DNA from 3 places in the Ruegeria sp. CK1 genome. Region 1 is predicted to be linked to each of the others. Evidence: riboswitches for the same ligand, from Rfam matches in the RefSeq annotation. Region 1 holds a riboswitch; each other region holds the start of a gene.
What was found. A riboswitch is a leader RNA that binds a small molecule or an ion and turns the genes downstream of it on or off. The one in region 1 is predicted to bind cobalamin.
Positions count from the first base shown of each region.

Region 2: it holds a riboswitch for cobalamin, as region 1 does, so the genes downstream of both, ACR0L3_RS09070 (DUF1636 family protein) here and ACR0L3_RS09460 (aromatic ring-hydroxylating oxygenase subunit alpha) in region 1, are expected to answer to the same signal.
Region 3: it holds a riboswitch for cobalamin, as region 1 does, so the genes downstream of both, ACR0L3_RS19705 (hypothetical protein) here and ACR0L3_RS09460 (aromatic ring-hydroxylating oxygenase subunit alpha) in region 1, are expected to answer to the same signal.

Region 1 covers NZ_JBQFPX010000003.1:18,548-21,818, reverse strand. The annotation lists gene ACR0L3_RS09470 (ABC transporter ATP-binding protein) at 1-550, shown strand, start outside; gene ACR0L3_RS09465 (glycosyltransferase family 2 protein) at 662-1,540, shown strand; cobalamin riboswitch at 1,686-1,889, shown strand; gene ACR0L3_RS09460 (aromatic ring-hydroxylating oxygenase subunit alpha) at 2,002-3,225, shown strand; gene ACR0L3_RS09455 (FAD-binding oxidoreductase) at 3,231-3,271, shown strand, end outside.
Region 2 covers NZ_JBQFPX010000002.1:503,311-506,581, reverse strand. The annotation lists gene cobW (cobalamin biosynthesis protein CobW) at 1-1,031, opposite strand, end outside; gene ACR0L3_RS09070 (DUF1636 family protein) at 1,036-1,410, opposite strand; cobalamin riboswitch at 1,503-1,711, opposite strand; gene ACR0L3_RS09065 (LysR substrate-binding domain-containing protein) at 1,783-2,667, opposite strand; gene ACR0L3_RS09060 (NAD(P)-dependent oxidoreductase) at 2,770-3,271, shown strand, end outside.
Region 3 covers NZ_JBQFPX010000013.1:49,734-53,004, reverse strand. The annotation lists gene ACR0L3_RS19715 (DNA polymerase III subunit gamma/tau) at 1-799, opposite strand, end outside; gene ACR0L3_RS19710 (protein-tyrosine phosphatase family protein) at 931-1,425, shown strand; gene ACR0L3_RS19705 (hypothetical protein) at 1,422-1,829, opposite strand; cobalamin riboswitch at 1,913-2,133, opposite strand; gene ACR0L3_RS19700 (alpha/beta hydrolase family protein) at 2,267-3,124, shown strand; RNA gene ffs (signal recognition particle sRNA small type) at 3,162-3,260, opposite strand.

The DNA of each region.
Region 1 (3,271 bases):
CCAAGACGTCAAGCATGCCTCGTTTAAAAGTTTGCGCGCAAACATGTCGTTTGTCGGCCAAGAAACCTTTTTGTTTTCAGCATCTATTGCGGACAACATCCGGCTTGGAAGGGAAGGGGCCTCGCGCCAGGATGTAATCGAAGCAGCAAAAGCTGCCAATGCTTACGATTTCATAATGAATTTGGAAGACGGTTTTGACACATATGTAGGTGAAAATGGGGCGTTCCTGTCCGGTGGGCAAAAGCAGCGCCTGGCCATTGCCCGAGCCTTGTTGCGAGATAGCCCTATTTTGTTACTGGACGAGCCGACTAGTGCCTTGGACTCTAAATCTGAAAAACTTGTGCAAGAAGCCTTGCAAAGGCTGACCGCAAACCGGACGACCATTATTGTAGCGCACCGCCTATCCACAATCCTTCACGCTGACCAAATCGTGGTGATTGAGGCTGGGCAAATTGTAGAAAAAGGAAGCGCCAGAGAGTTGCTGAAAAATGACGGTGCTTTCCGCGCGTTGTACGACCATCAGTATTCCAATGCTGTTGAGTCTGGCTAAACACATTCCAGTCAAGAAAATACGCTGCTGGGTCTAGCTCAATATGCGGCGAGAACGCTATCTTCCTTAATACAACAATAGGCAATCCGCTGTGGGTTCTTGATTGCAGAAATGAATATTGACGCTTCGATCATCATTCCGACGTATAATAGCTGGGACAAACTGCAGTCCTGTCTAGATTGCCTTGCGGGTCAGACTCTTGGTCCAGAGAAATTTGAAATCATTGTTGTGAACAATGCTTCTTCTGACTGTATTCCCAAAGATTTCCGGCTTCCTTCAAATGCGCGGGTTATCACAGAGGGCAAGCCAGGCTCTTATGCCGCGCGTAACAAGGGAATAGCTGCTGCGAAAGCCGATTTGTTGTTCTTCACGGACTCAGATTGTCTGCCCGTCCCGGGATACATTGAAAGCGGTCTGCGTATCGCACATCAACACCCAGACATTGGCCGCTTTGGGGGCGACGTTCAACTTATTCCAAATGGCTCCGAATGGAGTTCTGTGGAGCTGTACGATTACCACCTTGGACTTGCGCAGCAAAAATGGGTTGAGAGAGGCCGCGCGGTCACTGCCAACCTTATAGTGCGCCGATACATGTTTGACCGTATCGGTCTATTTAATGGCGATGTGTTGTCGGGCGGTGATATGGAATGGAACGACCGGGCGACTGCGGCTGGGGAACCGATTGTGTTTGCCGCCGATGCGATAGTTCAACACCCTGCCCGCAGTAGCTTGAAGGAATTTGCGACAAAAGTGCGCCGTATTGAGGGGGCAAGAATTCGCCGAAATGCCCGACGCGGGATATTAAACTATGTACCGCCAATTCAGAAGTTGATCCCTTCCTTTCGAACTTTCGCAAGTTTGCGAAAAAAGCCCGAACTCAACTTCCAGCAAGCTCTAGGTATTTGGCGCATACAATACTTGCTGCGGCTAGTTATGATCTCGGAAACAGTTCGGCTACTTTGGTTTCGGCAGTCAGATATCAGGAAATAGCAAAAGACGTCAGCAAATTCATGGTGCCTTTGCTATTGGCCCCGTGGGTTTGGCGCGTCATTTATCGCAGGCTTAGGTCCAAACTCACTATGTCTGTTTTGGATTTGAAATTGTCGCAACCTTCTCAGCGCATTTGGGTTTCGGAAATATCCTGACCACGTGAGGTGCTGCTGTTTGATTCTCAGACAGTGGAGAATTGGGAAGCCGGTGAAATTCCGGCACTGCCCCCGCAACGGTAACGAAGGTCAGATTCGGCAATCAACCACTGGGACGAGGATCCCGGGAAGGTGCTGAACTCAGGCGCAAGCCCCTTCGAAGTCCGGAAACCAGCCTCATGGATACGTCAAACCGCGGGTGGCGGTGGGGGCATGTGTTTCGGAGGCGGTCCTCGCGCGCCTGCGGACGGCTCCTGCTTGTCATCTGCCCAAGCAACGCCGCGGGGCGCGGCAGGAGAGCTAGAAGTGAGCAATATCCAAACCCTTTTGGCCCGCAGAACGCCGGGCTACGCACTGGAACAAGCCTTTTATACCGATTCAGAGGTTTTTCAGGCCGATCTTGAAACCATTCATTATCGCGATTGGCTGTTTGCGATTCCGGCGTGTGAATTGGTCAAGTCCGGTGATTATGTGACGCATACTATAGGTGCCTATCGCGTGATTATTGTACGTGGTGCAGACAACCAAATCCGTGCGTTTCACAATACTTGTCGTCATCGCGGCTCGATTATCTGCAAGGCCGCCAAGGGCCATGCACCTAAGCTTGTGTGCCCGTATCATCAGTGGACCTATGAGTTGGACGGTTCTCTGCTGTGGGCACGCGACATGGGTCCGGATTTTGAACCAAAACAACATGGGTTGAAGCCGGTTCACTGCCGGGAACTGGCAGGACTTGTCTATATTTGTCTGGCGGACACTGCCCCGGATTTTGATACTTTCGCTGACACTGCCCGGCCCTATCTTGAACCGCACGACCTGGTGAATGCCAAAGTGGCCTTTGAAAGCTCGATCATCGAGAACGGCAACTGGAAGCTGGTCTGGGAAAACAATCGCGAATGTTATCACTGTGGCGGCAATCATCCGGCGCTGTGCCGCACGTTCCCGGACGATCCCGCTGTAACCGGTATAGAGGGCGGTGAAACCCCACCTCGCATGCAAGCCCATTTTGATCGGTGCGAGGCCGCGGGATTACCTTCGCAGTTCTATTTGCATGGTGATGGGCAATACCGTTTTGCCCGGATGCCTCTGAACGAGGGTGCTGAAAGCTACACGATGGACGGCAAGTCCGCCGTGCGTCGTTGGTTGGGTCGATCGCCGTTTGCTGATGCCGGGTCGTTGTTGAAGTTTCACTATCCGACCACGTGGAACCACTTTCTTGCAGATCATTCGATCATGTTCCGTGTCACCCCAATCAGCCCAACAGAAACCGAAGTTACGACGAAATGGTTGGTTCACAAGGATGCCGTCGAGGGCGTCGACTACGATCTTAAACGACTGACCGAAGTCTGGATGGCAACCAATGACGAAGATCGTCAGGTCGTTGAAGACAATCAGCAAGGCATTAACAGTCCGGCATATGAGCCTGGTCCCTATTCGACCACGCAGGAATCGGGTGTGCTGCAGTTTGTCGACTGGTACTGCAGCAAACTGGCTAATCATTTGGCACCCGACGCGATGGCAGCGGAGTGATCACAATGAAAGATGTCAGCGTGCCAGCAACTGTCTGGCAAGACAG
Region 2 (3,271 bases), on a different contig from region 1:
ACGAGGATATCGCGGATCGCGGCCTCTTTGATATCGTCATGCTCGGCGATAACAACCAGACGCGAACGGCGTTCTTCGCCGGGTTCCCACGGACGGTCGTACTGGTGACGCACGCGCGCGCCTACGGCCTGCACCAACAGACGCATCGGCTTGCCCTGAACGGCGGCATAACCTTTGACGCGCAGGATGTTCAATTCGTTGGCCAGACGTTCGATATTGGCGACCAGTAGGGCCGGATCGGTCTGTTCCGGCAGCTCGACGATGATGCTTTCGAAATCGTCATGCTCGTGATCATGGTGCCCGTCGTGATGCGACGGGCGGGCGTCCATGTCATCTTCGGCTGCTGCTTCCAGACCCAGAACAACGCGTACGTCCACGGCACCTTCGGCGACTTCGACGACGGGCAGGGGGCGCGGGGCCTCGGCTGCAATGATCTCTTTGGCCTTTGCAACCCCTTCCGGACCAGCCAGATCGGGCTTGGTCAGCAGGATGATGTCGGCGCAGGAGATCTGATCCTCGAACACTTCGGACAAGGGCGTCTCGTGGTCGATCGAGTCATCGGCTAGTCGCTGGGCATCCACGGCTTCGACATTCGGAGCGAAGCGACCGGCGGCCACAGCCTCGGCATCGGCCAGAGCGATCACACCATCCACGGTGATCTTGGACCGGATATCCGGCCAGTCGAATGCTTTCAGCAGGGGCTTGGGCAGGGCGAGGCCCGAAGTTTCGATCAGGATATGATCCGGACGCGGCTCAAGCGCCATCAGCGCCTCGATTGTCGGGATGAAATCATCGGCGACGGTGCAGCAGATGCAGCCATTTGCCAGCTCCATGATGTTTTCCGCCGGACAATCCGGGATGGCACAGGATTTCAGGATATCGCCATCCACACCTACGTCGCCAAATTCGTTGACGACAACGGCCAAACGCTTGCCCTGCGGGTTCTGCATCAGGTGCTTGACCAGCGTTGTCTTGCCCGAGCCCAAAAAGCCGGTGATCACAGTGACGGGGAGTTTTTCAAGGTTCGACATGATCTCAGGCTCCAATCGGGGGGATGCGCGAGGCGCAGTTTTTGCGGAAATGTTCAGGGCGTTCGCGCCACTTCACCAGCCCATCTTCGGTGGCCAAATATTTGGTCGCGCCGTCGACGATGACCTCGACATGATCAACCTCGTTCAGGTTCTCATAAACGAAAGTCCAGCGTTCGGGGCCGCCGCGCAGTACGATGGAACAGCCCTGATCGCAGTTTGACAGGCACTCGACAGGTTTAAGCTGGATACCATCCGGCAACCCTGCATCTTCCAGCGCTTTGTGTAACAACGTGCCGGGCCGTTGTTCGTCATTTTCGATTGGCAAGCCACGGCGGCAAGTGGTGCAGACCAGCAACTCGACGGGTGCGGTCTCGGTCATGTCTCTCATCCCCCCAAATCCTCTTTTCGGGGGACGGGGTTTCATGCGGGCCACGTCTGCACATGGACCCGACACCGGAACACCCCGTCCGGTTTCAACTTCGGGCGCTGGCAGGTCTCCCGGCTTGCGGATGTCGGGGCGTTAGCCCTGGCAGATGTCCCGCCTTCCCGGCCTAATCGGCCAGTGGCATTGGGCACCCTCTCCGGTCACGGTCGCGGGGGCGGCTGCGTTTGGCGGAAAACCCGTTGACGCATTCCCTTTTCATCCACCTTAAGTGGACACCAACGAAATGGACATGCGGCACGGGCAGGGGGGTTGTCAAGCGCGAGGCGCGGGTTGAATTCGCTCAGGTCAGAAAGCGACCCGCTTGTGTCAAACTGCGGCATCCATGGTCAGCCGATCCCGCAGCCATGCGCAAAACAGTCCCGCCGCTGCTGTCGGCTGGGCAGTCCCTTGTGCGCTGATCAAATAATGCGACTGGGCAAATGGAATCGCTGGGCCTGCTATATCAATCGGTGCACCTTGCCTGATTGCATTTCGCGCAAAACGTTCCAGTATCGTCGCGTAGCCTGCTCCGGCCATGACAAGCTGTAGCGCGGCGACCGTCGTATCCACCGAATGCTGGGGCGGTTGATCTGGTGGCGTGAAGTTGTTGGCCTCAAAATACTGCGCCCAATTATCTTCGTATCCAAGTATATGAATCAAAGGCCCTTTCTGCAGGTTGCTCAGAGTCGAAGTACTGCGTCCAACTCGGTGCACTGGAACCAGCTTTTCCTCGGTCAGCTTCTCAGAGCGCACTTCTGGCCAGTCGCCGTAGCCAAGCCGGATTTCCACGTCTACGTCGCTGGGCGCTACGTTGTCATTCCAGATGTGTGAGACCAAACGCACCGGTATATCCGGGTGTTTTTGGGTAAAGTCCGGCAGTTCTGCGGCCAACCAGTAAGTTGCAGTAGAAATCGCCGCGCGGATTGTCAGGGTTTGACGTGACGCGGGGCCAAACAGGCTGTTTGTCGAAAGCGCAATGTCACTTAGCGCACGCCGAACCGTTAACGAATAGGACTGCCCCAACTCGGTCAACTCCAAACGTCGGGCGTTCCGGGTGAACAGTTTTTGTCCCAGTTCGGCTTCAAGCGAGCGTATATGCAAAGAAACTGCTGTTTGCGTCAGGCCAATTTCCCGCGCCGCCGTTGTAAAGTTCAGATGCCGTGCAGCAGATTCAAAGCTGCGGAGCCATGCGGGGTTGGGAAGACGGTCCATTAATCACCAAATTATTTTGACCATAACGAACCATATTATTCATTTTATTTCACACTAGACAACGCGGATACTCAACATGAATGCGACCGTCAGGAGGAAAAGATGAAAGTCGGTTTTATCGGATTGGGAAACGTCGGCGGCAAATTGTCAGGCTCACTTCTGCGCAACGGAATAGATCTGACAGTTCATGACTTAAACCCCGACCTGGTTGCTGAGTTCGTCGCCAAAGGTGCCACAGCGGCGGAAAACCCAGCTCAGATGATGAGAGATTGTGACGCGGTGATCACATGTCTTCCATCACCTGCTGCTTCAGACGCGGTTATGCAACAAATGCTGCCCGAAGTTGCGCCGGGCAAAATCTGGATGGAGATGTCCACGACGGACGAGGCTGAGGCCAAACGCCTCGGTGCGCTGGTGATTGAACGCGGAGGGGCTGCCGTTGATTGTCCTGTATCTGGCGGGTGCCACAGGGCGGCGACCGGCAATATCTCAATCTTTGCCGGATGTGACCGCGAAACGTTCGAGCGAATCCTGCCGTTCCTTACCACGATGGGGCGCCGCGTTCTGCACACTGGGGAACTGGGGTCGGCTTCGGTCTTGAAGG
Region 3 (3,271 bases), on a different contig from region 1:
TCATGTCCATCAGGTCCAGAACTCGACCGCGATCCGCAAGGCCCAGCATCGCGCGCACCTGATCCGCGCTGGTTTCCCCAGCCCCGTGTGAGATTGCTTGGTCCAACAGCGAGGTCGCATCCCGAGCCGATCCTTCCGCTGCACGGGTGATCAATGCTAGCGCGTCATCCGCGATCTGAGCATTTTCGGCCGCAGCGATCTTATTAAGCAGGCCGATCATGTCTTCGGGCTCGATCCGCCTCAGATCGAACCGCTGGCAGCGGGAAAGCACAGTCACAGGCACTTTGCGGATTTCTGTCGTCGCAAAGATGAACTTCACATGCTCTGGCGGTTCCTCGAGCGTTTTGAGCAGCGCGTTGAAGGCGCTGGTCGAGAGCATGTGAACTTCATCGATGATATAGATCTTGTAGCGCGCGCTTGCAGCGCGATAGCGAACGCTGTCGATGATCTCGCGGATATCATTGACGCCGGTCCGACTGGCGGCGTCCATTTCCATCACGTCGACATGGCGGCCTTCCATGATCGCGACGCAATGCTCGCACTGACCACAAGGTTCAGTGGTTGGACCGCCCTTGCCGTCAAGGCCAATGCAGTTCATCCCCTTGGCAATGATCCTAGCAGTGGTTGTTTTGCCCGTGCCGCGGATGCCCGTCATTATAAAAGCCTGCGCGATACGGTCCGCCTCGAACGCGTTTTTCAGCGTGCGCACCATAGCATCCTGACCGACGAGGTCGGCAAAGGTTTCAGGGCGGTATTTGCGGGCAAGAACCTGATAGGCGGGGCTGGGCGTGTCGTTCATGTCTGCTCTGTCGGATTCGGTTCAAGAATGCAGCGTAGAGACCCCTGCGCCCCACGTCCACAGCCGCCGAGGGCGAATTTTGGTTTGCAAGTCAAAATGCCGGTTTTAATACCTGCGGAGGAGGCCCAATTTTGAGTCAGTTCGCAATAAATTCTGTACAGGTCGGGAATGGCATTGTCGCGTTGTCGCCATTGCCAGGCGGCAGTGGAAAATATGATGGCGATATGGATGCACTTCGCAAATGGCAGCCGGATTTGGTAATTTCGCTGACCACCGATCTTGAGATGTTGCAAGTTGGTGCAAGTAATCTTGGGAGCGACCTTCGTACTGAAGGGATCGAGTGGGTGCATTTGCCGATTGAAGATTTCAGCGCTCCGTCCCCTGCGATTAACGCGGCTTGGACCGAGGTCAGCGCAACAGCAGCGGACATTCTGGCTCGCGGTGGCCGGGTGCTGGCGCATTGTCGTGGTGGCTGCGGCCGGTCGGGGATGATCGTCCTTCGCCTCATGGTCGAACACGGCGAACATCCCACCGCAGCGCTACAACGCCTTCGTGCGGTGCGGCCCTGTGCTGTAGAAACCACCGGTCAGTTAGACTGGGCCGCGCGCCCTCAGCAACCCAGCTAGAGAGCCACCCGCCGATCGACGTCCTTTGCTTGCCGTGGTGCGAGTGTTGAAACCTCAAGCATGGCGCAGGGTGGGTTGGCCAAAGTACCAGCGGGGCGCATAACTAAGTCGAGGCCGAAAAGCATGTCCGCATAATCGTCGAGCGTTTCTATCGAAGTATCGTCGTTGGTGCCGCAAAAGACCCGAATTTGATCCTTTTGCGCCCGGAACCGTGCGGTGCAACCCTGCGCGCAATAGCCCAACTCACTGCTGCCGTCGAATTCGAATTCTGGAGTGGTTGCAGGAACAGCGGTCTCTACGGCCTGTACGACTGCACGGGCCATTTGGGCCAGAGCCGGGCAAGTCTTGCCGGTCTTCTGACACACAGTTGCTGTGAATTGGTGTGTCTTTGTCTTCCAGATCATATTGCGCCCTCCGCGCATTGGTCGGGGGACGTGGAACAGGCGTCACAGCGTGCTGACAACCTGCCCGGACACCCCGCCCGAGTTTCGGTTTTAGTTCGATGGCAGGTCTCCTGACTTGCGGGTCGTCGCTTTGCCGACCTTCCCAGCCTTGCGGCCAGTGGTGTTTCGGCATTGCTCACCGCTTACAGTTGCGGGGGCAGTCGCGGCCTTGGTCCGTTCCGGTTTTCCGGGCAGAACCGCACCGTGTTCCCTTTTCATCCCGCCCCTAGGATCGGGGTCGAGAACCATCACGTAATCGCTAGCGGGTTCAACAGGTCTGAGTCAAGCAGCCAATTCGAGCGGGAAGTGGACGTGCGGTCAACTTGAAACAGGATTGACTTGCGGCGGCAAACCATGCGGATTGATAGGTGAACTAAACAGTTCAGATCGAGGGCAAGATGCTGGATTCTGCGCAGGCCGTATTAACCGAGGATTTTCTCTTTCCTTCCGGTACGACGCAGTTGTCGGCCCGATTGTATATGCCGGTGGTCGATGTTGGGACCGCCGTGGTGATCCACGGCGCGACTGGTGTGCCGCGAGAATACTATCAGCATTTCGCCCGCTGGCTGGCTGCCGAGCATCGCATGGCCTGCCTGACCTACGATTATCGAGATGTGGGCCATTCTCTGAGCGGATCTTTGAGGGCGTCGCGGGCCACAATGGCGGATTGGGCCCTGATCGACATGCCCGCGGCCCGAACGGAAATGAGGCGACGCTTTCCCAACGCCCAGCAGTGGAGCATAGGCCATTCAGTCGGAGGTATGCTCGGGCCGATCCAGCCTGATATTGAGCAGATTGACCGGATGATTTGTGTTTGTTCGGGCCCAGCGACGGTGTTAGAGCACCCTTGGCCATACCGAGCAGCGGCTTTGTTTTTTTGGTACGGTCACGCGCCTCTGGCCGCAAAGGCATTGGGCTATTTGCCGGGTAAGGCTTTGGGGTTTGGGGCGGATTTACCCGCCAGCGTCTATTGGCAATGGCGCAGCTGGTGCATTACGCCGCGCAACTATTTTCCCGAAATCGGCGTTACGCTGCCCGAAGCACGGTGGGCGCAGTCGGGGACACCGGTCGATCTTTTCGCTTTCGCGGACGACAGCGTTGTGCCGCCGAAAGTGGTTTGGAGGCTGGCTGACCTGTATGGGCCTAAAGCGCGACGCCACCTTCTATCACCTTCTGAGTTTGGTCTGTCCGAGATTGGGCACATCGGTGCGTTTGCCCGCCGCAGCGCAGCCGTCTGGCAACGGTTGATCGACTGAATAAGGTCGCACGTTGGCGCATATCATTTCGGGAAATAAGTGAGAGGTTGGACATCGACCCAAGCGGGGCTCGTTGTGGCTGCTTCCTTCCGGACCTGACCAGGTTGGCGAGGCGCTCGCCCGCGCCAACCTCTCAATGGCCGATAT